One region of the Pseudomonas danubii genome, then DNA from elsewhere that is predicted to be linked to it. Evidence: predicted binding sites of a transcription regulator. Region 1 holds the regulator's gene; each other region holds the start of a gene.
What was found. The regulator sigma-54, encoded in region 1, starts transcription at its own class of promoters, with help from an activator protein. The targets are predictions, from matches to a motif close to ANTGGCATNNANNTTGCTNT.

Region 2: the regulator sigma-54 is predicted to act here: its motif matches at 6,219-6,238, upstream of flgB (flagellar basal body rod protein FlgB).
Region 3: the regulator sigma-54 is predicted to act here: its motif matches at 4,901-4,920, upstream of PFZ56_RS00940 (pilin).

The regions. Positions count from the first base shown of each region.
Region 1 is NZ_CP116502.1:2,252,370-2,262,610, reverse strand. It holds gene PFZ56_RS10485 (BolA family protein) at 1-26, opposite strand, end outside; gene PFZ56_RS10480 (lipid asymmetry maintenance protein MlaB) at 144-449, opposite strand; gene PFZ56_RS10475 (phospholipid-binding protein MlaC) at 446-1,099, opposite strand; gene mlaD (outer membrane lipid asymmetry maintenance protein MlaD) at 1,111-1,578, opposite strand; gene mlaE (lipid asymmetry maintenance ABC transporter permease subunit MlaE) at 1,578-2,375, opposite strand; gene PFZ56_RS10460 (ATP-binding cassette domain-containing protein) at 2,375-3,184, opposite strand; gene PFZ56_RS10455 (KpsF/GutQ family sugar-phosphate isomerase) at 3,449-4,423, shown strand; gene PFZ56_RS10450 (HAD family hydrolase) at 4,423-4,947, shown strand; gene lptC (LPS export ABC transporter periplasmic protein LptC) at 4,957-5,529, shown strand; gene lptA (lipopolysaccharide transport periplasmic protein LptA) at 5,516-6,061, shown strand; gene lptB (LPS export ABC transporter ATP-binding protein) at 6,061-6,786, shown strand; gene PFZ56_RS10430 (RNA polymerase factor sigma-54) at 6,969-8,462, shown strand; gene hpf (ribosome hibernation-promoting factor, HPF/YfiA family) at 8,588-8,893, shown strand; gene ptsN (PTS IIA-like nitrogen regulatory protein PtsN) at 8,906-9,370, shown strand; gene rapZ (RNase adapter RapZ) at 9,373-10,230, shown strand.
Region 2 is NZ_CP116502.1:6,183,776-6,194,016, forward strand. It holds gene PFZ56_RS27740 (ribonucleoside-diphosphate reductase subunit alpha) at 1-2,866, shown strand, start outside; gene flgE (flagellar hook protein FlgE) at 3,203-4,546, opposite strand; gene flgD (flagellar hook assembly protein FlgD) at 4,576-5,307, opposite strand; gene flgC (flagellar basal body rod protein FlgC) at 5,323-5,766, opposite strand; gene flgB (flagellar basal body rod protein FlgB) at 5,770-6,177, opposite strand; gene cheR (protein-glutamate O-methyltransferase CheR) at 6,429-7,256, opposite strand; gene PFZ56_RS27770 (chemotaxis protein CheV) at 7,301-8,233, opposite strand; gene flgA (flagellar basal body P-ring formation chaperone FlgA) at 8,309-9,070, shown strand; gene flgM (flagellar biosynthesis anti-sigma factor FlgM) at 9,222-9,539, shown strand; gene PFZ56_RS27785 (flagella synthesis protein FlgN) at 9,588-10,055, shown strand; gene PFZ56_RS27790 (flagellar brake protein) at 10,152-10,241, shown strand, end outside.
Region 3 is NZ_CP116502.1:187,705-197,945, forward strand. It holds gene PFZ56_RS00925 (class I SAM-dependent rRNA methyltransferase) at 1-632, shown strand, start outside; gene PFZ56_RS00930 (DUF748 domain-containing protein) at 738-3,656, shown strand; gene PFZ56_RS00935 (BON domain-containing protein) at 3,842-4,198, opposite strand; gene PFZ56_RS00940 (pilin) at 4,438-4,854, opposite strand; gene PFZ56_RS00945 (type II secretion system F family protein) at 5,080-6,297, shown strand; gene PFZ56_RS00950 (A24 family peptidase) at 6,300-7,172, shown strand; gene coaE (dephospho-CoA kinase) at 7,169-7,792, shown strand; gene yacG (DNA gyrase inhibitor YacG) at 7,789-7,992, shown strand; gene PFZ56_RS00965 (hypothetical protein) at 8,012-8,227, opposite strand; gene PFZ56_RS00970 (energy-coupling factor ABC transporter permease) at 8,291-8,980, opposite strand; gene PFZ56_RS00975 (FAD/FMN-containing dehydrogenase) at 8,977-9,444, opposite strand; gene PFZ56_RS00980 (DUF1780 domain-containing protein) at 9,590-10,219, shown strand.

The DNA.
Region 1 (10,241 bases):
AAGCTCTTCACTTCGTTGGCCTGCATGCTCAACCTCAATCGGCGCCCTGTGCGCGCGGGTCGGACATCATACAAAAAAGCCCCGCGCCTGCGAACCCCGCATAGCAGGACTCTGACGGGGGGCTTCTATATAGATGTGGGTTACTACGGATGGAGAAGGATCTCGGTGACCCCGGATACTTCGGCAATTTCTCGCATGTCTTCGGGCAAGGCACGAACACTCACTGCCTTGCCCAGGTCCTGGGCATCACGCATGAAGGCCAGCAGCAGGGCCAGGCCGACACTGCTGGACTTTTCCACCGCCGAGCAATCCAGCACCAACGCCGCAGCGGTGCTGGACTTGATCAATGCCTGGCCCTGCTTGCGCAGACCCGGACCGCTGCGGTAATCCAGCACACCGCTGATCAGCAACTCCCCGGCGTCCCCGAGGCGTACGGCGGACTCGCTCATTGCGCAACCTTATCTGCGGCGTCTTCGGTCACTTCCTTGGCCTTGGCCACTTCGCCGGCCCAGCCGTCGATGGTCTTGTCCAGGTTGTTGCCGTTACGCTGCATGGCATCGGCGAACTGATCACGGAACAGCTTGCCGATATTGATGCCGTTGATAATCACGTTACGCACTTTCCACTCGTCGTTGATCTTCTCCAGGGTGTAGGACACCGGGTAGATCGCGCCGTTGTTGCCTTTGACCTGCATATCCACGCTGGTACGGGTACCGCTTTCATCCTTGGCAGGAGAAACAGTGATGCCCTGGTTGTTGTACTCCAGCAAGGCATTGCCATAGAACTGCATCAGGCTGCGCTTGAAGTTTTCCTGGAAGCGCGCCATCTGCTCAGGGGTGGCCTTGCGCGAATACTTCACGGTCATGATGCTGCGGGAGATGCCATCGGCGTCCACCACCGGACCGACAATACCGTTCAAGGCGTTGTAGAAGTCGTTCGGGCTTTGCTTGTACTTCTCTTTATTGGCCGCCAGATCCGCCAGCAGCCGGGTGGTCGTGTCCTGCACCAGATCATGCGCGGAAGGCGTGCTTGCCGCATTGGCCAGCAACGGCAAAGCCGCCAGCAGGACCAACAAGCCACGTCGCAAGATAGAGATCATCGAAAAACTCCTCATTTGGCGTCTTTGCTAACGGTATTGAGCAGGAATTTACCGATCAGGTCCTCCAGCACCAGCGACGACTGGGTGTCGTGGATGGTTCCACCATCCTTGAGCAAGGCTTCTTCCCCGCCCACGCTGATACCGATGTACTTCTCACCCAACAGGCCAGCCGTCAGGATAGATGCAGTGGAGTCGGTCGGCAGATTATCCACACGCTTTTCCAGTTGCATCGTCACCCGGCCGGTGAAGCTGTCACGGTCCAGATCGATCGCTGTAACCTTGCCGATGGTCACACCGGCCATGGTCACCTTAGCTCTGACCGTCAAACCGGCGATATTGTCGAAGTAGGCGTAAAGTTTATAGGTATCGGTGCTCGCAGTCGGAGACAAGCCACTGACCCGCAGGGCAAGCAACAGCAAAGCCAGGATGCCGGCCAGCAGAAAAAGGCCGACACCGATTTCCAGGGTGCGGTTTTGCATCAGAAATCTCCAAACATCAAGGCGGTCAGAATAAAGTCCAAGCCGAGTACGGCCAACGAGGCATACACCACGGTCTTGGTAGTGGCACGGCTGATCCCTTCTGAAGTGGGCTCACAGTCGTAGCCTTGGAATACGGCGATCCAGGTCACTACAAACGCAAAAACAATACTTTTGATCACACCGTTGAGCACGTCACCGGTGAAGGTCACGCTGTTCTGCATGTTCGCCCAGTAGGAACCGTCATAGACGCCCAGCCAGTCGACAGCCACCCAGGAACCACCCCAGATTCCCACCACGCTGAAAATCATCGCCAGCAACGGCAGGGAAATGAAGCCGGCCCACAGGCGCGGCGCAATGATGTACTTGAGTGGATCGACCCCGATCATCTCCAGGCTGGAGAGTTGCTCGGTGGACTTCATGTTGCCGATTTCCGCGGTCAGCGCCGACCCGGCACGACCGGCGAACAGCAACGCAGTCACCACCGGGCCCAACTCCCGCAGCAAGGTCAGGGCAACCATTTGCCCGACGGCCTGCTCCGAACCGTAGCTGGACAGAATGTTGAAGCCCTGCAGCGCCAGCACCATGCCGATGAAGATCCCGGACACGACGATGATCACCAGGGACATCACGCCCACCGAATGCAGTTGCTTGACCAGCAGGCCAAAGCTGCCGCCAATGCCGCCGCGCCCCAGCAACGCATGAAACAGAAACAGCGTGGAGCGCCCCAGTACCGCCAGGACATCGATGCCTGAGCGACCGAAGAGGCGAACCCTCTCGATTAGCGATATTTTGCGCATCAGCGCTTCCCCAGAAGATCTGCGCGGTAATCCGTCGCTGGAAAGTGAAACGGCACTGGGCCGTCGGGATCGCCCTTCATGAATTGACGGATACGCGGATTGTCGGAGTCCATCAGTTCGTCAGGAGTTCCCTGCCCCAATACCTGGCCATCGCCGACCACATAGAGGTAATCGGCAATGCTCGCGGTTTCCGCAAGATCGTGGGACACCACGATGCTGGTAATGCCCAGGGCATCGTTGAGCAGGCGAATCAAGCGCACCAGGACGCCCATGGCAATCGGGTCCTGGCCCACGAAAGGCTCGTCGTACATGAGAATCTGCGGGTCCAGGGCGATGGCCCGGGCCAGGGCGACCCGACGCTTCATGCCGCCGGACAGCTCGTCGGGCATCAGGTCGACGGCACCGCGCAGGCCCACCGCCTGTAGCTTGAGCAGCACGATGTCACGAATCATTTCGTCCGGCAGCTCGGTATGTACCCGCAGCGGAAAGGCCACGTTCTCGAACACGTCCAGGTCGGTGAACAGCGCGCCGCTCTGGAACAGAACGCCCATTTGCTTGCGTGCATCGAACAGATCGCTGCGCGAGAGGGTAGGCAGATTCTGGCCGTTGACCCACACTTCGCCGCTGCTGGGCCGCAATTGCATGCCCATCAAGCGCAACAGGGTGGTTTTTCCGCAGCCTGAAGGCCCCATGATGCCGGTGACCTTGCCCCGCGGAATACGGATATCCACGTTATTGAAAATGCTGCGCGTACCGCGCTTGAAGGACAGTCCCTTCAGCTCGACCGCGTAGGCGTTATCGGCACTCATCTAAACTCCTTGCGATGCAGCCTATCACTCGGACGCTTGGCTCCCTGCCGGGAGTACGTGCCCCTGGGCAGGCCGAACTGGCGGCGAACTATATCACTGCTGATACGGAGCCCCCAAGGCCGAAGCCGTGAACGTTCAGGTCCAAGACAGGCAAAATCGGAGGAATCCTAATACCGGCCAGATAAAGGCTGACGAACTTGCGTGAGGGATTTGTTCATTACCGCTATAATCGCCGCCTTTTCATCGGGCTATACGATTTCAGACATGAGCCAATCCAGCGACCTGATTCAATCAGCACAACGCACCATCCGCCTCGAACTTCAGGCCGTAGAAGGCTTGCTGCCCCATATCGATGCAGATTTCGTACGCGCTTGCGAGATGATTCTGGCCAGTAAAGGCCGCGTGGTAGTGGTCGGCATGGGCAAGTCCGGGCACGTCGGCAACAAGATCGCCGCCACCCTGGCCAGCACCGGCACCACGGCTTTCTTTGTCCACCCGGCTGAAGCCAGTCATGGCGACATGGGCATGATCACTCGCGACGACGTGATCCTGGCCCTCTCCAACTCCGGCTCCACCAACGAAATCGTCACCCTGCTGCCCTTGATCAAGCGCCTGGGCATCCAGTTGATCAGCCTGACCGGCAACCCTGACTCGCCGCTGGCCAAGGCCGCCGACGTCAACCTCAATGTGCATGTCGAACACGAGGCCTGCCCGCTGAACCTGGCGCCGACCTCCTCGACCACTGCCGCCCTGGTCATGGGCGATGCCCTGGCCGTGGCCCTGCTGGAAGCTCGCGGGTTCACCGCCGAAGACTTCGCTTTCTCCCATCCCGGAGGCGCCCTGGGCCGCCGTCTGCTGCTCAAGGTGGAGAATGTGATGCATGAAGGCACCGAGTTGCCACACGTGCAAAGGGGCACCCTGCTCAAGGACGCGCTCATGGAGATGACCCGCAAGGGCCTGGGCATGACCGTGATCCTGGAGGCCGATGGCCGCCTGGCCGGGATCTTCACCGACGGCGACTTGCGCCGCACCCTGGATCGCGCCATCGATATTCATCACGCCACCATCGACTCGGTCATGACCCCTCACGGCAAGACGGCACGCGCCGATATGCTGGCAGCCGAAGCCCTGAAGATCATGGAAGACCATAAAATCAGCGCCCTGGTGGTGGTGGACAAGGAAGACCGGCCGATCGGCGCCTTGAACATGCACGATCTGCTGCGCGCGGGAGTGATGTAATGAGTGCCGACCTGCTGCAACGCGGTAAAAACATCAAGCTGGCGGTTTTCGACGTCGACGGCGTACTGACCGACGGTCGCCTGTACTTCCTTGAGGACGGCAGCGAGTTCAAGACGTTCAATACCCTCGACGGCCAAGGCATCAAGATGCTCATGGCCGCCGGGGTGCAGACGGCGATCATCAGCGGGCGCAAGACCCCTGTGGTGGAGCGCCGGGCCAAGAACCTGGGGATTCCCCACCTCTACCAGGGTCGTGAAGACAAGCTGGTGGTGCTGGACGAACTTCTTGCCCAACTGGGCCTAAGCTATGAACAGGTCGCCTATCTGGGCGACGACCTGCCCGACCTGCCGGTGATCCGCCGTGTCGGCCTGGGCATGGCGGTGGCCAACGCAGCCGGCTTTGTCCGCGAACACGCCCATGGCATCACTGTAGCCCGCGGTGGCGAAGGCGCTGCCCGGGAGTTCTGCGAGCTGATCCTGCAAGCCCAGGACCGCCTTGAAGCAGCCAACGCCGCTTATTTATAGAGCCCTCCCATGCTGAGTAAAAAGATTCGCAACATCCTGATATTCGGGATCATCGCCCTGCTGTTCGCGGCGGTCGGTTACTGGAACATCAGCCCTGAGCGCTTCCTCGACAAGCCGGTAGTGCAGGTCGACGACAACGCCATCGACTATTACGTGATCAACGCTCGCAGCGTGCAGTACCTTCCTGACGGCAAGCTGCAGTACGAAATGACCTCGGACAAAGTGGAGCACGTCAAGGCCAGCGAAGTGACGCTGCTGACCAAGCCGGACCTGCAGATGTACCGCGGCACCACTTTCCCCTGGCACGTCCAGAGCGAGCGCGGCGAAGTCAATCCGGACGGCACCGAGGTCGAGCTGATCGATTCGGTACGGGTTTCCCGCACTGATGAGCGCAACCGCAACCTGCTGATCACCACCAGCCGCATGACAGTATTCCCGCAGAAGCAATATGCGCAGACCGAGCAAGCCGTTAGAATCGACGGCGCCGGCGGCGTGACTACGGCCAAGGGAATGAAAGCGTATTTGAAAGACGGCAGGATGAACCTGCTATCGAACGTAAGAGGACAGTATGAGGCTCGTTAAAACCCTCCCTATTTTGCTCAGTCTGGGCGCAGCACTGGGAAGCGTGAGCGCCTGGGCTCTGCCGAACGATAGCCAACAGCCAATCCGCATCCAGGCCGACGACGCCCAGTTGGACGATAAGAACGGCGTAGCCACCTACAAGGGCGATGTGATCATCACCCAGGGTTCGATGAAGATCACTGGCAACACCGTGACCATCACCCGAGCCCAGAGCGGCGAAATCGACGTAGTGACGTCGGTGGGCAACCTCGCCTACTTCGAGCAGCTGCAGAAGCAGACCGACCCGAAACCGGTTCAGGCCTACGCCGTGACCATCCAGTACCACGCTCAGCAGAATCGCATCGTGCTGATCGACAAAGCCAAGGTCATCAACGACGGCAACACCACCGAAGGCGAGAAGATCGTCTACGACACCGTCAAGCAAGTGGCTAACGCCGGTCGCGCCAATGGCAGCTCGGTCACCGCGCCACGTCCGCGGATCGACATGGTCATCCAGCCGAAAAAGAAAACCGACGAGCAAAAGGCCCAGTAATGGCAACTCTGAAAGCTCAGCACCTGGCCAAGAGCTACAAGAGCCGTCAGGTCGTGCGTGATGTCAGCCTGTCCATCGACAGCGGCCAGATCGTCGGCCTGCTCGGCCCCAACGGCGCCGGCAAGACCACCTGTTTCTACATGATCGTCGGCCTGGTCCAGGCCGACCAGGGCCGCGTCCTGATCGACGACCTGGATGTCAGCCACCAACCGATGCACGGTCGCGCCCGCGCCGGCATCGGCTACCTGCCACAGGAAGCCTCGATCTTCCGCAAGCTGTCGGTGGCCGACAACATCATGGCCATCCTCGAGACCCGCAAGGAACTCGACAAGGCCGGCCGTCGCCAGGAACTGGAAAGCCTGCTGCAGGAGTTCCACATCAACCATATCCGCGACAACCTCGGCATGAGCCTGTCCGGTGGTGAGCGCCGTCGCGTGGAAATCGCCCGCGCCCTGGCCACCGCGCCCAAGTTCATCCTGCTGGACGAACCCTTCGCCGGCGTGGACCCGATCTCGGTCGGCGATATCAAGCAGATCATCCACCACCTGAAGGCCAAGGGCATCGGGGTGCTGATCACCGACCACAATGTCCGCGAAACCCTGGACATCTGTGAAACCGCCTATATCGTCAATGACGGGCAACTGATTGCCGAAGGCGACTCCGAGACCATCCTGGCCAACGAATTGGTCAAGGAAGTCTACCTGGGCCATGAGTTCCGCCTGTAAAGGCTGAGGTGTCGGGCTAGATGCCAGAGCGCCAGGAACAATAAATCCCTACTGATTTTATTGTTACAGCGCTCTAGGCAAACACTTCAGTTTCAGGCATATAATTTGCTTATGTTTGGCGCTCCGGCGCCCTGTAGTGGATGGCGCATGTGCGCCGGCAAATAAGGTGTTAAGCCCCTGCCATGAAACCATCGCTAGTCCTGAGAATGGGCCAGCAGCTGACGATGACACCGCAGCTGCAACAGGCCATCCGCCTGCTCCAATTGTCGACCCTGGACCTGCAACAGGAAATCCAGGAGGCCCTGGAGTCCAACCCGATGCTCGAACGCCAGGAAGATGGCGAAGACTTCGACAACAGCGACCCCTTGGCCGACAACACCGAGTCCAAACCCAACACCGAGATTCAGGAACCCTCCTACCAGGAAACCGCCCCCACGGTGGATAACCTCGAGGAAGGCGAATGGAACGAACGCATCCCCAACGAGCTACCGGTGGACACCGCGTGGGAAGACGTCTACCAGACCAGCGCCAGCAGCCTGCCCAGCAGTGATGATGATGAATGGGACTTCACCACTCGCACATCGGCCGGCGAGAGCCTGCAAAGCCACCTGCTCTGGCAACTGAACCTGGCGCCAATGTCGGATACCGACCGCCTGATCGCCGTGACCCTGATCGATTGCATCAACAATCAGGGTTACCTGGACGAAACCCTTGAAGAGATTCTCGAGGCCTTCGATCCGGAGTTGGACATCGAGCTGGACGAGATCGAAGCCGTCCTGCACCGCATCCAGCAATTCGAGCCAGCCGGCATCGGCGCCCGCAACCTGGGTGAATGCCTGCTGCTGCAACTGCGCCAACTGCCAGCGAAAACTCCCTGGCTGAGCGAAGCCCAGCGCCTGGTCAGTGACTACATCGACCTCCTGGGCAGTCGCGACTACAGCCAGCTGATGCGCCGCATGAAGCTCAAGGAAGACGAGCTGCGCCAGGTCATCGAACTGGTGCAAAGCCTCAACCCGCGCCCGGGCTCACAGATCGAATCCAGCGAAGCCGAATACGTGGTCCCGGACGTCATCGTGCGCAAGGACAACGAGCGCTGGCTGGTGGAGCTGAATCAGGAGTCCGTGCCACGCCTGCGGGTCAACGCACAGTACGCCGGCTTTGTTCGCCGCGCCGACACCAGTGCCGACAACACCTTCATGCGCAATCAGTTGCAGGAAGCTCGCTGGTTCATCAAGAGCCTGCAGAGCCGCAACGAAACCCTGATGAAAGTCGCCACTCAGATCGTCGAGCACCAACGAGGCTTCCTGGAGTACGGCGACGAAGCCATGAAACCTCTGGTTCTGCATGACATCGCTGAAGCTGTGGGCATGCACGAATCGACCATTTCCCGTGTAACCACGCAAAAATTCATGCATACCCCCCGGGGCATATATGAACTGAAATACTTTTTCTCCAGCCACGTCAGCACCTCCGAAGGCGGCGAATGCTCGTCCACGGCGATCCGCGCGATCATCAAAAAACTGGTGGCTGCGGAAAATCAGAAAAAGCCGTTGAGTGACAGCAAGATCGCTGGTTTACTGGAGGCACAAGGCATTCAGGTAGCCCGTCGTACCGTCGCCAAGTACCGCGAATCCCTTGGGATCGCGCCTTCCAGCGAACGGAAGCGGTTGATGTAGCCGCAGGGCTGGCCACAGCGTTTCAGAGTGTGTTTGAAACAGGCCGAAAGTCGGTTTCAAACGCGGTCTAGGTGGCAGGCAACCCAGCCTGTCGCGTTATGCACTGGCAACGAAGGAGAAGCTGTATGCAAGTCAACATCAGTGGACACCAACTCGAAGTGACTGAACCTCTGCGCGCTTACATCGGCGAGAAACTCGACCGGCTGGAGCGGCACTTCGACAAGATTACCAATGTGCAGGTCACCATGGCTGTCGAGAAGCTGAAGCAGAAAATCGAAGCCACCCTGCACATCCACGGTGGGGAGGTCGTCGCCAATGCAGAACATGACGATATGTATGCCGCAATCGACCTGCTCACGGACAAGCTTGACCGCCAACTGAAAAAGCATAAGGAAAAGCAACTCCACCTTCTCCAAGGCACGGGTCGCTAACACTCCCCTCTCATGATCCGACTTGAAAGCATCCTGACCCCCGGCCGTTCCCTGGTGAACGTGCCGGGCGGCAGTAAAAAACGCGCCCTCGAACAAATTGCCAACCTGATCAGCCGCGAAGTGCCTGATCTGGAGATGCAGGATGTCTTCGAGAGCCTGATCGCCCGTGAAAAACTCGGTTCCACCGGTTTTGGCAACGGCATCGCCATTCCCCACTGCCGCCTCAAAGGCTGTGAGTCGCCTATCAGTGCATTGATGCACCTGGACGCTCCGATCGATTTCGACGCCATCGACGGTGCACCCGTGGATCTGCTGTTCGTCCTCCTGGTTCCGGAAGCCGCTACCGACGCACACCTGGAACTGCTCCGGCAGATCGCCAGCATGCTCGATCGCAAGGAAGTCCGTGACCGGCTGCGCAGTGCCACCAGCAATGAAGCCTTGTATCAGGTTGTCCTGGACGAGCAAAACGGTCAGTAACCATGCGCTTGATCATTGTCAGCGGCCGCTCCGGCTCAGGTAAAAGCACCGCCCTCGATGTTCTTGAGGACCACGGCTACTACTGCATCGACAACCTTCCCGCCGGCTTGCTGCCCGAGCTGGCCGAGCGCGCGTTGATTCACACGGAACTGGCACAACCTCTGGTAGCGGTTTCCATCGACGCCCGAAACCTGCCCAGCCATCTGTCGCGCTTCCCCGAGTTGCTGGAAGAAGTGCGCAGCCGGCATATCCAGTGCGACGTGCTCTATCTGGACGCCGATGAGGAAACCCTGCTCAAGCGTTTCTCGGAAACCCGGCGGCGCCACCCGCTGAGCAGTGCCAATCGCTCGCTGGCTGAAGCCATCCACGATGAGACTCAACTGCTGGGGCCGATCGTCGATCTGGCCGACCTCAAGGTCAACACCACCAATCTGAACCTCTACCAGTTGCGGGACACCATCAAGCTGCGCCTGCTGAACCAACCCGAACCCGGGACCGCGTTCCTGGTGGAGTCTTTCGGTTTCAAGCGCGGCATGCCGGTGGACGCCGACCTGGTGTTTGACGTGCGCTGCCTGCCCAATCCGTACTGGAAGCCCGAACTGCGCGCCCAATCCGGTCTGGACGCTCCCGTGGCCGAATACCTGGCCGCACAGCCCGATGTCGAAGAAATGTTCCAGGACATCGAAAGCTATCTGCTCAAGTGGCTGCCACGCTTCGCTGCCAGCAACCGCGCCTACGTGACCATTGCCATTGGCTGCACCGGCGGACATCACCGCTCCGTGTACCTGACCGAGCGCCTGGGCAAGGTGTTGCAAAAAACCCTGAAGAACGTCCAGGTTCGCCACCGCGACCTTAGCTGAAAGGATCTACC
Region 2 (10,241 bases), 2.8 Mb from region 1:
GCAGGCCAATGCGCCGCAGGCCGCCGATTCCAACCTGGATCTGTCTGCTACCGCCCCTGGCCAATTGCGCGTGATCAAGCGAAACGGCACTGTCGTTGCTTACACCGATGACAAGATCACCGTCGCTATCACCAAAGCGTTCCTCGCAGTTGAAGGCGGCACTGCCGCTGCCTCGTCGCGAATCCACGACACCGTGGCGCGCCTGACCGAACAGGTCACCGCGACCTTCAAGCGTCGCATGCCTTCGGGCGGCACCATCCACATCGAAGAGATCCAGGACCAGGTCGAACTGGCCCTGATGCGCGCCGGCGAGCAGAAAGTTGCCCGCGACTACGTGATCTACCGTGACTCCCGCGCCAAGGAACGTGCCACTCGCTCCAGCGGCGAAGAGACGGTACAAGCCCACCCTTCGATCCGCATCACCCGCGCCGATGGCAGCTTCGCTCCTCTGGACATGGGCCGCCTGAACACCATCGTCAGCGAAGCCTGCGAAGGCCTGGAAGAAGTCGATGGCGACCTGATTCAGCGCGAAACCCTGAAGAACCTCTACGACGGCGTGGCCCTGAAAGACGTCAACACCGCCCTGGTGATGACCGCCCGCACCCTGGTCGAGCGCGAGCCGAACTACTCGTTCGTCACCGCCCGCCTGCTGATGGACACCCTGCGCGCCGAAGGCCTGGGTTTCCTCGAGGTCGCCGAGAGCGCCACCCATCACGAAATGGCCGACCTGTACGCCAAGGCACTGCCGGCCTACGTCGCCAAGGGTATCGAGTTCGAATTGCTGAACCCGGTGCTGGCTGAGTTCGACCTGGAGAAACTCGGCAAGGCGATCAACCACGAACGCGACCAGCAGTTCACCTACCTGGGCCTACAAACCCTGTACGACCGTTACTTCATCCACAAGGATGGCGTGCGTTTCGAACTGCCGCAGATCTTCTTCATGCGCGTGGCCATGGGCCTGGCAATCGAAGAGAAGCAACGCGAAGACCGTGCCATCGAGTTCTACAACCTGCTGTCGTCCTTCGACTACATGGCCTCGACCCCGACCCTGTTCAACGCCGGTACCCTGCGTCCACAGCTGTCGAGCTGCTACCTGACCACCGTCCCGGACGACCTGTCGGGCATCTACGGCGCCATCCACGACAACGCCATGCTGTCGAAATTCGCCGGCGGCCTGGGCAACGACTGGACTCCGGTACGTGCACTGGGTTCCTACATCAAGGGCACCAACGGTAAGTCCCAGGGCGTCGTCCCCTTCCTGAAAGTGGTCAACGACACCGCTGTAGCCGTGAACCAGGGTGGCAAGCGCAAGGGCGCTGTCTGTGCCTACCTGGAAACCTGGCACATGGACATCGAAGAGTTCATCGAGCTGCGTAAGAACACCGGTGATGATCGTCGTCGTACCCACGACATGAACACCGCCAACTGGATCCCGGACCTGTTCATGAAGCGCGTCTTCGATGACGGCAAGTGGACCCTGTTCTCGCCGTCCGAAGTACCGGACCTGCACGACCTGACCGGCAAGGCCTTCGAAGAGCGCTACGAGTACTACGAAGCCCTGACCGAGTACCCTGGCAAGATCAAGCTGTTCAAGACCATCCAGGCCAAAGACCTGTGGCGCAAGATGCTCTCCATGCTGTTTGAAACCGGCCACCCATGGCTGACTTTCAAAGACCCGTGCAACCTGCGCAGCCCGCAGCAGCACGTGGGCGTGGTCCACAGCTCGAACCTGTGCACCGAGATCACCCTGAACACTAACAAGGACGAGATCGCCGTCTGCAACCTGGGCTCGATCAACCTGCCGAACCACATCGTCAACGGCAAGCTGGACACCGCCAAGCTGGAACGCACCGTGAACACCGCCGTGCGCATGCTCGATAACGTGATCGACATCAACTACTACTCGGTGCCGCAAGCGAAGAACTCCAACTTCAAGCACCGTCCAGTGGGCCTGGGCATCATGGGCTTCCAGGACGCTTTGTACCTGCAGCACATCGCCTACGGTTCCGACGCTGCCGTCGAGTTCGCCGACAAGTCCATGGAAGCGGTCAGCTACTACGCGATCCAGGCTTCCTGCGACCTGGCCGACGAGCGCGGCGCCTACGAGACGTTCCAGGGCTCGCTGTGGTCCAAAGGCATCCTGCCGCTGGACTCGCAACAGATCCTGATCGAGGCTCGCGGCCAGAAGTACATCGATGTGGACCTCAACGAAACCCTGGACTGGGCACCGGTTCGTGCCCGCGTGCAGAAAGGCATTCGTAACTCCAACATCATGGCCATCGCACCGACCGCGACCATCGCCAACATCACCGGCGTATCGCAGTCGATCGAACCGACCTACCAGAACCTCTACGTGAAATCGAACCTGTCGGGCGAATTCACCGTGATCAACCCGTACCTGGTTCGCGACCTCAAGGCTCGCGGTCTGTGGGACTCGGTGATGATCAACGACCTGAAGTACTACGACGGTTCGGTGCAACAGATCGAGCGCATCCCGCAAGAACTCAAAGAGCTCTACGCGACCGCCTTCGAAGTGGAAACCAAGTGGATCGTCGACGCTGCCAGCCGTCGCCAGAAGTGGATCGACCAGGCTCAGTCGCTGAACCTGTACATCGCCGGCGCCTCGGGCAAGAAGCTGGACGTGACCTACCGCATGGCTTGGTACCGTGGCCTGAAAACCACTTACTACCTCCGTGCCCTGGCCGCTACCAGCACCGAGAAGTCGACCATCAACACCGGCAAGCTGAACGCTGTCTCCAGCGGCGGCAACCACGGTGACGACTCGGTCCTGGCAGCGCCTGCCGGCCCTGCTCCAGTGCCGAAGGCTTGCGCCATCGACGAGCCGGATTGCGAAGCTTGCCAATAAGCTGAGCTGACAGGCGCCCATGGCGCCTGTGCCAACCCCCGATAGGCCTGCGGCTTATCGGGGGTTTTCTTTTGCCCGCAACAAAGCTGTAGAAGCCGGCTTAGCAATGAACAAGCCTCACCATCCAAGCGTGCGCAAGCCTCGAGGACGCCTTCACTGGCAAGCCAGCCCCGACAACAAGCCAGCCACCTGCGATACAAGCTTGCACGCCTGCAAAGCCCCCCACCAGCGCACGCCTACGAACCCAACACCAATAAAGGAACCGGATGGCAGCAAACAGGCATGAAAAAGCCCCTCATCGAGGGGCTTTTTGTGTAGCGCTCAAGCGAACCGGTATCAGGTCATCTGGATGATGGTCTGCATGATGGTGCTCTGAGTGGAGATGGTCTTGGCGTTCGCCTGATAGTTGCTCTGCGCCTTGATCAGGTTCACCAACTCGTTGGTCAGGTTGACGTTGGACTCTTCCAGGGAGTTGGATTGGATCGCTCCCAGGGTGCCAGTCTTCGGTGCGTCATAACCTGGAATACCGGACGAGTAGGTCTCTTTCCACTGAGTGCCGCCTACCGGCTGCAGACCTTGCTCGTTGGTGAAGCTGGCCAGGGAAATCTGACCGATCGCCTTGGTCTGCTCGTTGCTGAAGTTGGCCAGCATCACACCGGTGCCATCGATGGTCAGGCTGCTGATCTGGCCAGTGGAGTAGCCGTTCTGCGCGATGATCGAGCGGGTGCTTTCGCCGAACACCGAACCGGTTTTGGTCATGTCGATGCTGACACCGTTCGCCGCAGGCTTGGCGCCGTTAGGGGCGAATACGCCATTGGTGACGGTACCCGGAGTCCAGGCGGCAGCCGACATGACAATTTTGTTGCCGGCTATGGTGTACGGCGTAGTCCCTGGCGCAGCTGGCGGGGTAATGGTGCTGAGCTTGCCCGACGAGTCGAACGTCATGGTGATCGGCGACTGGTTGGCCATGGTGAATGCAGTACCGTCCGGGTTGCGACCATCAATCAGCGTGTAGGTTTGCCACTCATTGGGGTTCGGCGTCTTGATCATGTACTGATCCATGACGTGCTTGTTGCCCTGAGAGTCATACACCGGGGTACTGAACGACTTGGTGTAGGTGGTGTTGTCGGTCGGATTGAACACATAGGCCGGAGCGGTCGAGGCCACATTGATCGGAGTCGAATCGGAGTTCAGGTTGATCGTCGAGGAGATCGAGTCGGTTGGCTTGGGCGCCAGGTTCGAGGTATCGATCCGCAGGTCGGTCAGTACACCGTTGATGATCTTGCCGTTGGCATCTACGGCATAACCTTGCAGGCGCGCAGTGCCATCACTGTTGGTGATGAAGCCTTCCTTGTCGGTCTTGAAGGTACCGGCACGGGTGTAGGTCAGCGAGCCATTGGTGCTGAGCACGAAGAAGCCCTGCCCCTGAATGCCCATGTCCAGCACGTTGCCGGTGTTGTTGATATCACCGTTAGTGAACTGCTGAGAAACGTTGGACAGGCGTACGCCGTTACCAATCACCTGAGTACCGCTGCCCAGCTTGGTGGCCGAGTAAACGTCGGAGAATTCTGCGCGGGAAGATTTGAAACCGGTGGTCGCGACGTTGGCGATGTTGTTACCGGTGACGTCCAGCTGTTTGTTGGCAGCGTAGAGACCGCTAAGGCCGATATTGAAAGACATATTCCACTCCTTGTGCCGGTTAGTCGGCTCTAGATACCAATGGTTTGTACTTTGGACAGGGCAATCGGGCTGCTCATTCCTGCCAGGTTCAGCATCAACTCTCCGCCGGTCTGGCTGATGGTGACGCTGTTGACCGTCGCCGGCAGGTAGGTGATCAGGTCAGTGCCCTTGCCATCAATGGTGGTGCTGGCCTTGAAGGTGTAGTTACCCGGGGCCGCCTTGGTGCCATCGGTCATGGTGCCATCCCAGACAAAACTGGCGTTGCCGGCCTTCTGGCTGCCCATGTCGATGGTCTTGACGGTGTTGCCATCCTTGTCGGTGATGGTCACCTTGACCGAGCTGACGCTGGACGGAACGGTCACCGAACCGGTCATGCTCTTGCTGGTGTCAACCTGTGTGGTGCCGGACTGGACGATCACCGAGCGACCTACCAGGGACGAAGCCTGCAGAGCCTGAGAGGATTTGTAATTGCCAGTGATGGAGTTCACCGAGGTATTAAGGGTCGTGATCCCTTCCAGGGTGGAGAACTGCGCCAACTGGGCAACGAACGCACTGTTGTCCTGTGGATCCAGCGGGTTCTGGTTGTTCAGCTGGGTCACCAGCAACTTGAGGAACGCGTCCTTGCCCAGGGCCTGCTTGCCGGTGGCGCTGTTCGTCGCTGCCGCCAGGCCGTCGGCGCTGGTGGTTTTCGCGGTCTTCTTCGACGAGTTGGCCAGTACATCCTTGAGGGACGGACCGCTGGTGGTATCAGTAACGCTCATTGGCTTCGCCCCTTATCACTGACCCAGGGTCAGGACCTTCTGCATCATGGTTTTGGCGGTATTCATCATTTCAGCGTTGGTCTGGAACGAGCGACTGGCGGAAATCATGTCGGCCATTTCTTCCACCACGTTGACATTGGGGTAGAAGACGTAGCCCTTGGCATCTGCAGCCGGATGATTCGGTTCGTAGCGAGCTTCCAGATTGCTCTGGTCTTCCACCACGCCCAGCACCTGAACGCCTTGGCCTGCAGCATCCTGGTTCTGGAACAGCGAATCGCTGCCACCGCTCTGGGCGCCCTGGAACATGGTGGCAAACACCGGATGACGAGCGCGGTAAGTCTGGTCGATGCTCGACGACACGCTCTCGGCGTTGGCGATGTTACTGGCGACGGTGTTCAGACGAGTGGTCTGAGCGCTCATGCCACTACCGGCAATATTGAAAACACTGGCAAGGGACATGGATTACTCTCCGCGCAGGGCTGCAACCAGCCCTTTGAATTTGCTGTTGAGCAGCGTGAAGCTGGCTTGGAAGTCCACCGAGTTCTGTGCGTAGCTCGACTGCTCCAACTGGGCATCCACGGTGTTCTGGTCGATCGAGGGTTGCATCGGCGTGCGATACAGCAGCGATTCGGCGCCACTGCTCAGGCCCTGGGCTTCGATATGCCGGGTGTTGGTCATGTTCAACGCGAAGCTGCCGCTCTTGACCTTTTCGTTCTGCTCGGCGAGCACAGCGGAGAAATCCAGATCCCGAGCCTTGTAGTTCGGGGTGTCGGCGTTGGCGATGTTGTTGGCCAGCACTTCGGCACGCTTGGCGCGAAAGCCAAGAGCTTGTTCGTGAATACCGAGCGCTTTATCGAAGCTGATGCTCATGTCGGAAACCTTTGGGTGACCTGATTTTTCGTAAGCTTGACTTAGCAAGCTACGTGCCAAGTCAAAGACCCCCATAAATCAAGGGTTCTACGGCAGCGGCAAGGCGGCAATGCCAGAAAAGCGGCAATGGATTTCCGCGAAACGCCGGCAAAGCGGCAATCGACCTGCCGCTTTTCGCCCGGCCACCCGATAAAATGGCACCCACAAAAAAGGAGGCCCTGAGGCCTCCTTTTCTATTGCTGCACCACCCATCATTTCGCCTGGTAGATGATTCCAGGGCTGCATTGCACCATCTGATAATGATCCGGCAGACCATTGAGCGCTTCGGAAGCGCCCAGGAACAGGTAACCACCAGGCTTCAGCGTGCCGTGAATGCGCATCAGGATGTCCTTCTTGACCTCAGCCGAGAAGTAGATCAGCACATTGCGACAGAACACGATGTCGAACTTGCCAAGGCTGGCGTAACTGTCCAGCAGGTTGAACGAGCGAAACTCCACCCGGCTCTTGATCGGCGCCTTGACCACCCAGCGCCCCGGCCCTTTAGGGTCGAAGTAGCGCTGCAGGCGCTCGGCCGACAAACCACGGCCGATGGCCAAGCTGTCGTATTCGCCGGTCTTGCAGTTATTGAGCATGGTCCCGGACAGATCGGTAGCAACAATCTGCACCCCCATCTTCAACTGGCCCATGTTGCTGCGCTCGAACTCATCGATGGACATCGACAAGGAATAGGGCTCCTGCCCCGACGAGCATGCCGCCGACCAGATCCGCAAGCGCTGATTGGGGCTGGCCTTGATGGCTTCGGGAAGCACCTTGTTCTTCAATACTTCGAAGGGATAGGTGTCACGAAACCACAAGGTTTCGTTGGTCGTCATCGCATCCACCACCATCTCGCGCAATCCGCTGCGCGGCTGGGTCTGAATCCGCTGAACCAGCTCACCCAAGGTTTTGATGCCTTGCTGTTCCATCAGTTTGTTGAGACGGCTCGAGACAAGATATTGCTTGTTTTCCCCGAGCAAAATACCACAGGCTTTTTCCAGGAAGACCCGGAACTGTTCAAAATCCAAATTACCCGTAGACAATGCTGCCGCCTCTTAAATCTTATGTTCGCCGGGGGCTGATGCCCTCAGCTGTGGTCTGCTGCTTTGATCCGGTCTACTACCCGGGATGCCAGGTCGTCAGGACGGAACTTGGCAAGGAAGTCATCGGCACCGACCTTCTTCACCATCGCCTGATTGAACACCCCTGACAACGAAGTATGCAGGATGATATGCAGCTTTTGCATGCGTGGATCGCTACGTATCTCGGCCGTGAGGGTGTAACCGTCCATTTCGGGCATCTCGATGTCGGAAATCATCATGAGGAATTCCTCTTCCGGCTTCTTGCCCTCATCCACCAGCTTGCGCAGGTAGTCCAGCGCCTGCCGGCCATCGTTCAGCGCCACCACCTCGACACCCACAGTCTGCAGGCAGCGAGTAACCTGCTTGCGCGCCACTGACGAGTCGTCAACGGTCAACACCCGCAAGGAAACAGCCTTGTGCTGAGTCTCGACGTCAACCACGCCCACCGAAATAGACTCGGAGGTGGGGGCGACTTCCGCCAGAACCTTTTCAACGTCGATGATCTCGACCAACTGGTTGTCCACCCGAGTCACCGCCGTCAGGTAGTGATCGCGCCCCGTGCCCTTGGGCGGCGGATGGATCTCTTCCCAGTTCATATTGACGATACGCTCCACCGAGCGCACCAAAAACCCCTGAGTCTTGGTGTTGTACTCAGTGATAATGACGAACGGATTGCTCTGATCCTGCAACCCCCCCGAACCTGTGGCCATTGCCAGATCCAGGATCGGAATGGTCGCCCCTCGAATATTCGCGACACCGCACACCACAGGGTTGGATTTGGGCATCAGGGTCAACTTGGGGCATTGCAGCACCTCGCGAACCTTGAATACGTTGATCCCGTAGAGTTGCTCACCGTCCAGACGGAACAGCAGCAACTCCAGGCGATTCTGCCCAACCAATTGCGTGCGCTGGTTTACCGAATCCATTACACCAGCCATGCCCAGACTCCCCAAAGCTTTAAGATCCGACGCACGCTCATCACTAAACGGCACGGCGCTTGCTTTTTAACTGTTATGAACGCCAAAACGACATTTTTCCGACGCCTGACATCCCCCTACCGCGCATTGCTTTGCGGGATGTCGGCGCTATGTATCCTAAACCCTGGCGGCCCTGCCGTTGCTGATTCGGTCACCCTGCCTGATCTACTTATCGGCGTCACTCAAGGGTTTCTTGAATTCACGGTAGAAGACTACCTGGCTACCAGTCAAACGGAAGGACGCTACGAAATCCAAGTCAACCAGCTGGATCCGCGTATGCGCATGCCTGCTTGCGACAAGGAATTGACAGCGAGCCTGGAAAGTCCAGCACAGCCACTGGGGCGGGTAACGGTCAAGGTCCGCTGCGAGGGAGGCTCACCCTGGACGGTGTTCGTGCCAGCCCAGGTCAAACTGTTTCGCGAAGTGGTCACCACTTCGCGCCCACTCAAACGCACCGGGATCATCGAGCCAGAAGACGTGGTATTGCGCGAGAGAGATATCAGCCTGAACAATCAGGGCTACCTGACTTCCGTGGACCAGGCCATTGGTCAGAAACTTGTCCGACCAATGGTCGCCGACCAGCTTGTTACTCTGGGTCACCTGGAACAGGCTGAAGTAGTACGCAAGGGCGATCAGGTAGTGATTTCGGCACGTAGCGGCACCCTGAACGTGCGGATGCCGGGGGAGGCACTGTCCAACGGCGGCCTGAGCGAGCAGATCAGGGTCAAGAACCTGAACTCGCAACGAGTGATCAAGGCTCGCGTCACCGCGCCGGGGCAGGTGGAAGTGGCCATGTAGATAACTGGCGCTCGACTCGCTCGTTCCCTAAACTGTGGCCGATAACGGGTCGCAGATACCTGCGCTGGCTCGTCGACAATCGAGCCTAAAGTTTTTCAGGGTATGGCCGAAAACATGGCAAGCGTCCAAATACCCAGAGGTTTTCTTCATCATGGTCATCGACTTCAGCCGTTTAAACAGCTCCCCCTCACTGACAGGCAGTACGCGTACCAGCGCCAGCAAGGAAACCGGCGATGCCGGCAAATCCGCTGCGCTGACGACTGCAGCCGAGACCAGCAAAAGCGGGGAATCGGTACACCTCAGCAATGAGGCTCAACAGTTGCAGAAAATCACCGACAAGCTGCGCGATCAGCCTGCTGTCGACAAGGCCCGCGTGGCCGAGTTGAAGCAAGCCATTGCCGATGGCAGCTATAAGGTCGACAGCAACCGTGTAGCCAGCAAACTGCTCAACTTCGAAGCCCAGCGCTAGCCACAGGCTTGCGCCAGGCTTTTGGACGCTTAATCCCCAAGGCCAGCCATGCACGACATCAATCTACTGCAACTGATCAATGACGACCTTGCTCCAGCTCAACAACTGCTGGAGCTGCTCAGAGCCGAATCCATTGCCCTGCACGGCCGCGACATGCCGCTGCTGGAGGATATCCTGGCGCAGAAGCAGGCCCTGGTCATATTGCTGGAACAGCATGGCCGTAAGCGCACAGAGATCCTTGCCAGCCTGAACCTGCCGAGCAATCGTGCAGGCCTCGAAGAACTGGCCAGTCACTCCAGCCTGGGCGATCAACTGCTCGAGCAGGGCAACCTGCTGACCCAGTTGCTCGCCGACTGCCAGGCCACCAACGAACTCAACGGCCGCTCGATCCAGATTCAACAGGCCACCACCGCCAACCAGCTGAAAATCCTCAACGGCGGCGAACCCCCAGCTCTTTATGACGCCCGCGGCTCTACCTCTATGCTTGCGAAGCCCCGCCCACTCAGTCAGGCTTAAGCCCCAAAAATGAGCGCGCGCTATCAAGCCGTGAAACATGCTGGCAAAATGCCAGACCCTGCGTGTAGTTGTATTTTGTCTGGAGATTGATGAACCGTGTTCAACGCCTCAAACGCGGAAGATGCTCCGCAGCCACCTAAGGTGTTCACCACTGCGTTGGAAATTTCCTCCAACCTGCGGCTGCTG
Region 3 (10,241 bases), 2.1 Mb from region 1:
GGCAGGACCCGTTGCTGTTTCTCGACCTGCGCAACGCTCGCGGCTGGGTCAAGCAGCACAGCGCCGGGAAAAGCGTGCTCAATCTCTTCGCCTATACCTGCGGTGTCGGCCTCTGCGCTGCGGCCGGAGGCGCCCGGGAGGTCCTCAACCTGGACTTCGCCGAAGGCAATCTGGCGGTAGGTCGGGAAAACGGCCAACTCAACCCGCAGCTACCCGGCATGCAGTTCGTGCAGTCGGACTACTTCCCTGCGATCCGCCAACTGGCGGGCCTGCCCATCAGTCAGCGACGCGGACAGAAGCTCCCCAGCTACCCACGTCTTGAACAACGCCAATACGATCTGGTCTTGCTGGACCCTCCGGCCTGGGCCAAGAGTGCCTTCGGCACCGTCGACCTGCTGCGCGATTATCAGAGCCTGCTGAAGCCGGCGCTGCTGGCCACTGCCGAAGAGGGTGTGCTGATCTGCTGTAACAACCTGGCCAAGGTGTCGTTGCAGGAATGGCGAGAACAAGTGCTGCGCTGCGCCGAGAAAGCCGGGCGGCCAGTACGCGATTGCCAGGTCCTTGCCCCTGCTGCGGACTTCCCTTCCCAGGACGGACAACCGCCGCTGAAAACACTGATCCTGCAACTTTGATCAGGGGCAAAAAATCTGAACAATCCTGAAGACTGTGATGGTTTCGGAACCGTAAACGCGTGCCATACTCCAAGGCACTTCCGATCCAGATAGATGAAGCCTCGCATGACCAAAGGATTGATTCGCGCTCTCTGCGCCTTGTTGACCGCTCTCGCCCTTTACAGTCTGCTGGGCTTTCTGATTTTGCCGGGCATCGCCTTGCGGGTGGCCAACCAGCAACTGGCCAACTACGCCACGACCCCGGCCCATATCCAGCGTATCGAACTCAACCCCTTCAGCCTGGAACTGACCCTCTGGGGCCTGAGCGTCGGCGAACCGGGCAAGGAACAGATTGCCTTCCAGCGCCTCTACGCCAATCTGCAATTGGACAGTCTGTGGAAACGCGCTCTGCATCTGGCGGACGTCGAACTGGACCAGCCCAAGACCGAGATCCTCTTCGACAAGGAAGGCAAGCTCAACCTCCTGGCCCTGTTCAAGCTGCCTGCCAGCGAACCGACCCCGAGCGATCCCGACGCCAAGCCGTTTCCCGTTCGCATTGAACGCATCAAGCTGGCGGGCGGCTATCTGCACTTCAAGGACCTGCGCCCCAGCGAGCCCATCGAATTTCTCTACAACAAGCTCGACTTTGAACTGAAGAACCTCAGCACCCTGCCGGATGACAGCGCCGACATGACCCTGGTGGCCACCGGCCCGGAAGGCGGACAGATCGACTGGAGCGGCAACTTCAGCGTGACCCCGCTGGCTTCCGAAGGCACCTTGAAAGTCACCGACGGCAAGATGAAAGCCTGGTGGCCCTATGTACGTGACGCCGTGCCGCTGGTGCTGGAAGACGGCGTGGTCAACCTCAGCACCCACTATAAATTCAGCCTGACCAAGGAAACCGAACTGCTGCTGGACAACACCTCCATCAGCGTTGCGCCATTCGCCATCAAAGCCCCGGACGGTCGCCCGCTGGCGCGCCTGGAGCGCCTGGACATCAGCGAAGCGACGGTGGACCTGGCCAAGCAGCACGTCATAGTCGGCAAGATCCGCAGCCAGAAACTGGAGACCTGGGCCGCCCTTGAAGCCGATGGCCAACTGGACTGGCAAAAGCTCTTCGCCAGCCAACCCGCCAAGCCGGCAGCCAAGCCTCAGCCAGCCACAGCCGATACCACCAAGGAACCCGCAGTCCCCAGCAAGCCCTGGCAGGTACTGCTCAAGGATGTGGAACTGCGCAACTATCAGGTGCACCTGGCCGACCGCCAAGCCAAACCGGCCGTGGCGCTGGACGTTGGCCCGCTGAACCTGGATCTGAAAAACTTCGACAGCCTCAACCAGTCGCCTTTCACCCTAAAGCTCGATACCGGCCTGGGTAAACAAGGCAAGGTCAGCGCCACCGGCGAAGTCAACCTCAACCCCATCACCGCCAAGCTCAAGGTGCAGACCAAGGACATCGACCTGCGGGTCGCCCAGTCCTACATCAGCCCGTTCATTCGCCTGGAACTGCGCAGCGGCATGCTCGGCAGCGACCTGGCAGTGGACCTGAAGAAAGTCGAACCGTTGACCTTCAGCATCACCGGCCGGGCCGAAGTGGATCAGTTGCACACCCTGGACACCCTCAAGACCCGCGACTTCGTGAAGTGGAAACAAGTGGTGGTGGAGGGCCTGAACTATCAGCACGGTGACAGCCTGACCATCAGCCAGGTCAACCTGATGCAGCCTTATGCGCGCTTCATCATCAACGATGACCGCACCACCAATATCGACGACCTGCTGATTCCACAACCCGCAGGCGGCGGCAGCAAATCCTCGGGCAAACCCGCCCCAAGTTCCAGCAAGCCACTGGGTATTCACATTGGTAAAATCGCCATCAACGATGGTTCGGCCAACTTCGCCGACCTGAGCCTGACACCAAACTTCGCCACGGCAGTCCAGCAACTCAACGGGCATATCGGCACCATCGACAGCCGCCAGGCCAAGCCGGCGGAAGTCGACGTCAAGGGCAAGGTCGACCGCTACGCTCCAGTGACCATCAAGGGCAGCGTCAACCCCTTCGATCCAATGGCCGCACTGGACATCGCCACCAGCTTCAAGCGAGTGGAGTTGACCACCCTGACGCCCTATTCCGGAAAGTTCGCCGGTTTTCGTATTCGCAAGGGCCGACTCAACCTCGACTTGCACTACATGATCACCAAGGGCCAGCTCAAGGCCGAGAACAAACTGGTGGTCGAACAACTGCAACTGGGTGAAAAGGTCGACAGCCCAGACGCCGTGGACCTGCCAATTCGCCTGGCCGTAGCCCTGCTGAAAGACACCGACGGCAAGATTTCCATCGAGTTGCCAATTTCCGGCGACCTCAACAACCCACAGTTCAGCGTGATGCCAATCGTCTGGCAGACCCTGCGCAACCTGGTGCTGCGAGCCGCCCAGGCCCCCTTCAAGTTCATTGGCGGCCTGGTCACCGGCGGCGACTCTGAAGACCTGAGCAGTGTGTCTTTCGCTCCTGGCTCCAGCGAACTGAGCAAAGAGTCCGAGTCAGCCCTCACCACCCTGGCCAAGGCCCTCAAGGAGCGTCCGACCTTGCGCCTGGAGATCGAAGGCACCAGCGCCCAGAGCAGCGATGGTCCGCTGATCGCCGAACAGCGTCTGGAGCGCGAGTACCAGTACAACTACTACAAGATCCTGCAACGGCGCGGCGACAAGGTGCCGGCCCAGGCGTCCTTACTGCAGGTTCCCGAGGGCGAGAAAGCGCCATTGCTGGAAGGCATCTACCGCACCCGCCTGAAACAGCAACCTCCGGCCGAATGGACCCAGCTCAGCCGCGACGAGCGCAGTGCCAAACTGCGTGAGGGGCTGATCAAGTTCTGGAGCGGCAGCGACGTGTTGCTGCGCCAACTGGGCCAGGAACGGGCCAGCAGCATCAAGGACTTCCTGGTGGACAAGGGCCAATTGGCCGATGACCGGGTCTACTTCATCGATGCCAACCTCGGCCAGGCCGAAAGCGACGGCAAGGTGATCACTCCGCTGCACCTGGACAGCGAGTAAGGCCCGCGCCGGCCTCAAGCAGCGCCACTTCCCCGCCCAATAGAACAGGCCCCGACACAAAGTGCCGGGGCCTGTAATGATCACATCCTTGTGATCTTCCGCATGAACCTTTGAAAGAAGCGGCAGACGTATCGCTTGGCTCGTCTACCGCCCCCTCTCCCTGTCCAGGCGAGAAGCTTGGGGTCTTACTCGGCTTTCAGGCCGTCGGCAGAGACCGCTTGAACGCCTTTGATTTTCTTGGTGATTGCCACTGCTGTGGCTTTCTGCGCCTCGGTAATGGCAACAGTGGACGACAGCGAGACGACGCCCTTGTTGGTTTCAACCTTGATGTCGGTGCCAGGAATGCCTTTCTCGGTTACCAGATCGCTTTTCACTTTGGTGGTGATCCAGGTATCGGAGGTGGCCTCTTTGGCCTTGGTCACTTCACCGGCAGCCACGACCATAGGCGACTGGGTGCTTTGAGTGGTCTGCGCAAATGCTGCGTTGGACATGGTCAGGGTCAGAGCGGTAGCAGTTGCAGCAGCGATAGCGAACTTCTTCATACGAGTAACTCCTGTTCTTTTAGAAAGCCTGCGCCGTGTCCTGGCAACAGGGTTATGAGGGATGTTGCAGGTGCTGTGCCAAGTCCAGACCACATAAAAAACCCATAAAAAACAATAAGTTATAGATAACGCAAAGAATCAGCATCATGCAAAATGCATGACCACCCAACAATCTGCATGCAAGTTGCGGCTTTTTTCGACGCAGCTCATCAAGCCCACCCCCAACAGCCTGCCAGGACTCAGGTGTCGTGCGCGGCACAGCCCTTGGGCGCATAGTCGGCCTCCACTGTGGTGTTGCACGTCCATCCCGAAGCTGGCGAACGGCTCAGTACCAGAGTCTTGTTCAACACCGCCCCCGGAGCATTGAGGAGGGTACAGCCGATACTGCCTTCACCGGTGGCGGCAGTGCCCTCGGCGCTCATTCGGCAGTTCAACGTCAAGGGCGTGCCACCGGCGAGGGCCAGAGTCGGGTCGATTCCCTGATTAAGCAGGTCCTCGATATTGACCTTCAGCGCCGACGCCTCGGCCAACGCGGCCATCATCTTGGCCCGCACCTGGTACTTGGAATACAGCGGCATCGCCACTGTGGCGAGAATGCCGATGATGGCCACCACCACCAGCAATTCGATCAGGGTAAAAGCGGATTGATGTTTCATGAGTTGCCTCCTGGCAAGAATGCTCCGTGGGTAATCAGCAAGGCTTGAAGCACGCCCTGTGCCAAGGTTAGCCCCACGGAATTCAAGGCCTGCAGCGCTGATAGCCCATGGCCTTGAGTACGAGGAGTTGCACAAACTGACAAATTTCGTCATCTAGCGCCCCTATGCGTCAGGTGCCCGGCGGCTAGGCTTCAAGAAGCTCACCCCTGCATCAAGGATTGAACCATGGCGGTAAAAGCACCTGTGGCCAGCGTCTATCTCTGGCAAGGCACCGACGGCCAGGGCCACAAGTTGGCCGGCGAGCTGAGCGCTGCAAACCCGGCGCTGATCCGAGCTCAGCTGCGCAGGCAAGGCATCACTCCAACCCGGGTACGCCGCAAGCCCAGGGCCTGGCTCCGATCGGGCCAACGAATCAAGGCACGGGAGATCGCCCTGTTCACCCGGCAACTGGCAACCCTGATGCAGGCCGGAGTGCCACTGCTGCAAGCCTTCGAAATCATTGCCGAGAGCTTCGTCCAGCCATTGATGCGCCAACTGCTGGCCAGCCTCAAACGCGACATCGAGGCTGGCTCCAGCCTGGCCACGGCGCTGCGCCGACATCCGCGCCACTTTGACGAGCTGTACTGCAATCTGGTGGAGGCCGGCGAACAGTCCGGCGCCCTGGATACCCTGCTGGAACGGGTCGCCACCCATAGGGAAAAAAGCGAGAACCTCAAGGCCCGGGTAAAAAAGGCCATGGTCTATCCCGTGGCGGTGATCGGCGTGGCCGTCCTGGTCAGCAGCATCCTGCTGACCAAGGTGGTTCCCCAGTTCCAGAGCCTGTTCGCCGGGTTCAACGCCCAATTGCCGCTACTGACCCAATGGGTCATCACCCTTTCCCATGTCATCCAGAACCACGGCGGATGGTTGCTCAGCGCCGGCCTGCTGATGGGGGTAGGGATCAGGCAGGCTTATCGGCGCTCGGAGCGCCTGCGGGACAGTGTGGATCAGGGACTGCTACGCCTGCCCTTGGCCGGCCCGCTGCTGTACAAGGCCGCAGTGGCCCGCTACGCCCGTACGCTGGCCACCACCTTCGCGGCTGGCGTGCCTCTGGTCCAGGCCCTGGATTCAGTGGCCGGAGCCAGCGGCAACAAGGTCTTCAGGCAAGCGGTGGAACGCATCCGCCAACAGGTGGCCAGTGGCATGCAACTGAACTTTGCCATGCGTGCCAGCGGCGTCTTCCCTACTATGGCGATCCAGATGACCGCCATCGGTGAAGAGTCCGGAATGCTGGATCATCTGCTGGAAAAAGTCGCAGCGCATTATGAGGTCGAGGTGGACCACCTGGTCGACAGCCTGACCAGCCTCATGGAGCCGTTGATCATGGTCATCCTGGGCAGTATCGTCGGCGCCCTGGTGGTTGCCATGTACCTGCCCATCTTTCAACTCGGCACAGCGATCTGAACATGTCCTTGACTGAAGCCATGACCCTTTACCCCCTGGCCTTCGTGACTGCGGCCCTGGTACTGGGGCTGCTCGTAGGCAGCTTTCTGAACGTGCTGGTGTGGCGCCTGCCGAAAATGCTTGAACGCGATTGGCGGGCTCAAGCCCACGAAGTGCTGGGACTGCCCCCGGAGCCTGTAGCGGCGCCCTACAACCTGCTGCTGCCCCACTCCCAATGCCCCCATTGCGCACAACCGATCCGCCCCTGGCAAAACATTCCCCTGCTCAGCTATCTGTGGCTGCGGGGCCGTTGCGCCCACTGCAGGACCGCCATCAGCCCGCGCTACCCACTAACCGAACTGGCTTGCGGGCTGATCTCGGCGTACGTCGCCTGGCACTTCGGTTTTGGCTGGCCCGCGGGCCTGCTGCTGATCCTCAGTTGGGGGTTACTGGCCATGAGCCTGATCGATGCCGATCACCAACTGCTGCCAGACGTGCTGGTGTTGCCACTGCTGTGGCTGGGACTGATTGCCAATAGCTTCGAGGTACTGGCGAGCCTGGAGGATGCCCTGTGGGGCGCGGTACTCGGCTATCTGTGCCTGTGGTCAGTGTTCTGGCTGTTCAAATTGCTGACCGGCAAGGACGGCATGGGCCACGGCGACTTCAAGCTGCTAGCGATGCTTGGCGCCTGGGGCGGCTGGCAGATCCTGCCGCTGACCTTGCTCCTGTCCTCGCTGGTGGGAGCGATTCTCGGCACTGTCATGCTGCGCCTGAACCGGGCCAAGACCTCGACGCCCATCCCCTTCGGCCCCTTTCTGGCCATTGCCGGCTGGATTGCCTTGCTCTGGGGTGGTCAAATGACCGACTTCTATTTGCAGTTTGTCGGTTTCCAATGACTCGCTCCGTAAACACACCCTGGACCCTCGGCCTCACCGGCGGCATCGGCAGCGGCAAAAGCGCTGCCGCCCAGCACTTCATCGACCTGGGAGTGCATGTGATCGATGCCGATCACGCCGCTCGCTGGGTGGTGGAACCGGGCCGCCCGGCCTTGGAACAGATTGCCCAGCACTTTGGTGACGGCGTGCTGCAGGCCGACGGCCAACTGGATCGCGCGGCACTGCGCAAGCTGATCTTCGAAGTCCCCGAACAGCGTCGCTGGCTGGAGGCGCTATTGCACCCGCTGATTGCCGAGGAGATCGTCAGCCATCTGGCCCGTGCAGAATCGCCTTACGCGATCCTGGTGTCGCCACTGCTGATCGAGTCAGGCCAGTTCCGGATGACCCAACGGATTCTGGTGATCGATGTGCCGCAACAATTGCAGATCGAACGCACCTTGCAGCGCGACCAGATCAGCGAACAGCAGGTCCAGGCGATTCTCCAGGCCCAGGCCAGCCGCGAGGAGCGCCTGCGTCACGCCGACGATGTGCTGGTCAACGACCGCGATCACGCCTGGTTGCGCAGCGAGGTCGAACGCCTGCATCACTTTTACCTAACTTTGCGTGGAGGCCAGTCATGAGCCAACCCCTGACCGTCGAATGCCCAACCTGTGGCGCCCCCGTGGAATGGACCGCGACCAACACCAACCGGCCGTTCTGTTCCGACCGTTGCAAATTGATCGACCTGGGGGCCTGGGCCGCCGAGGAACACAAGATTCCAGTGAGCCCGGATGCCGAGGACGAACTGTTCTCGGAAGAACTGCCGCCCCGCGCTCACTGAGTGCTCGAACCGACGCCGATCAGGGCCGCATGAAGCTGTAGTCCTGATCGTCGTCGAGGTTCTCCGCGAGGAACTGCAGCTCGTCAGCCAGATCCTCGATGCTACGTACGCCCTTGCTCTGCTGCACCACCGCGCTGAGCAGCGCCCGCAGGCTCAAACCCGGTTCAAACCCTTCCTGCTGGGCACTGTGCAGACTGTCGCGCACTTCTTGCCGGGCCCACTGATAGACGCTCATGACCGCACTCCTGAGATTTTTGCCGAGCATGCAGCGCGGCCCCAGGCTCGGAGTTGATATGGATCAAGGGCGCGGGTCCTCATCCTTCCAGGGCGCACTGAGGTAGCGGGTGCGATTGAAGGTTTCCAGCCATTCCGGGCAGAACACCACCAGGGCGCTGATCACCATGCCGTTGATGAATGCCTCGGGAAAGATGATCAGCCACAGGTAGCCGACAAAATCCTCCAGCCATTCGGGCATGGCGAAACGCCCATCAAGCCACAAGAGCCCCAGGCCACAAAGCAGGCACAACAGCGCCGACAGGGCCGCGGCGAAGAATCCGGAGCAGAAGATATAGACGAAGGGATTGCGCGGTTGAGCCCGCTCCACCAGACCGGCACAGGCCTCGGTTACCGCCACCGGCAACAGGATCAGCAAGACGCCATTGACCCCCAGTGCCGCCAGCTCCTGCCGCCCCAGTGCCAGCAAGCCCAGCTGCGCAATCAGGCCACCGACAATCGCCAGTGGCCAATCCAGCAGTAAGGTCACCGCCGTCATGCCGATGAAGTGATAAGACACTCCAGTATCGAAATCCCGGCGCACCAACCACAGCAGAAACAACGCAAACACCGTTCCGAACAGTAGATGCTGACGGCGACTGTCGGTGAACAGCTCGACCCAGGGCGCCCGCCACACCGCCCAGATCAGAACCGGCACATACAGCAGCCAGCCGATGCTCAGGCTTGCCGGTGACAGCAGCGCCGCGCTGATCATGGCCGGGCTTTCTCCAGCGCAGTCTTCAGTTGCTCGACGGTGGTGAATTCCTGCCGAGACACCAATTGGCCGTCCTGCAACTGCAGCCACAAGACCTTGTCCTCGGCGGCAGGGTAACGAGAGGCCACACGCCCTTCGCGGTCGAGCATCACCCGGTAGGGATAATCACGCATGGCCGGAACTGCGAACATCTTGGCGATCAGCGCCGGCATGCGCTGGATATCCGCGACAAACACCCCGTGACGCGCCTGCAGATAATCCTTGGGCTTGTCCTTGAGCGCCCCGTTCACCACCTTGGCCGCGTCCATACCGCGCGCCACCAGCAGGATCTGCGCCTGTGAATCGAGGCTGTAGGCTTGATCGAACTGATCCAGCAAGGTCCAGGGTGCCAGACGCTCACCGATTTCAAGGGCCTGGGTCCACAGGGGCAACAGGCCCAGCAACAGAATTGACCAGCGTTTCACTGCACACTCCTTATCGAGGGGTAGGACGGGAAACAGTCTACACCGCCCCTGGGCAGGCTCGAGCAAGCACCGCCAGGCACCGGGTGCAGAGGTTTTTCGAGAAACGTGGTTTTTAAGGTCATATTTGAGCGCTAAGCTTGGGGATATGGATGACTCAGATTTTTTGCGCCTGCTCACCATTCAGGCCGAACAAGCCAACGCGTTTCTGTCCAATGCCCGCAAATGGGAGCGTGAGCGTTGGGTCTGCCAGCGCCTGCTGCAAGGCCTGAATATTCCCTATCGCAACGACGAATTCAGCGCCGCCGGGCAGGAACCGCCGGATGTGCTGTTTCGCGAGGCCAGTTTCGAGGTGTTCTTCGTCCTTGATGAAGGCCGCCGACTCAATGATGAATGGCGCGACGAACTGCAACGCCGGCGCAGCGCATTTTCCCTGAGCCAACTGGTACGACGCGAAGCCAAGCCCAAGCGCATCCCGGCTAACGAACTGTTGCTGCGCCTCGGGCCGACCCTGCGCAAGAAGGCCCACAACTACAAGGAGCGTGGGATGAACCTCGGGGAGCTGGACATCATCGCCTTCGCCGCCCTGAAACGTGAAGTGCTGGATCTGAACAGCCACTTCCCGCCCCCCACCGAGTACCTGCGCCAGGGCTGGCGCTCGCTGTCCCTGGTGGGACCGACCTTCGCCCGGGTGCTGTTCGCCCATCCGGATGCGCCGGAGTTCCTGCGTAGCAACCTGGGCCGCAGTATCGTTTTCGACGTCGGCATCAGTTTGTAAAGTCCGTCAATCCGCCTCGCCT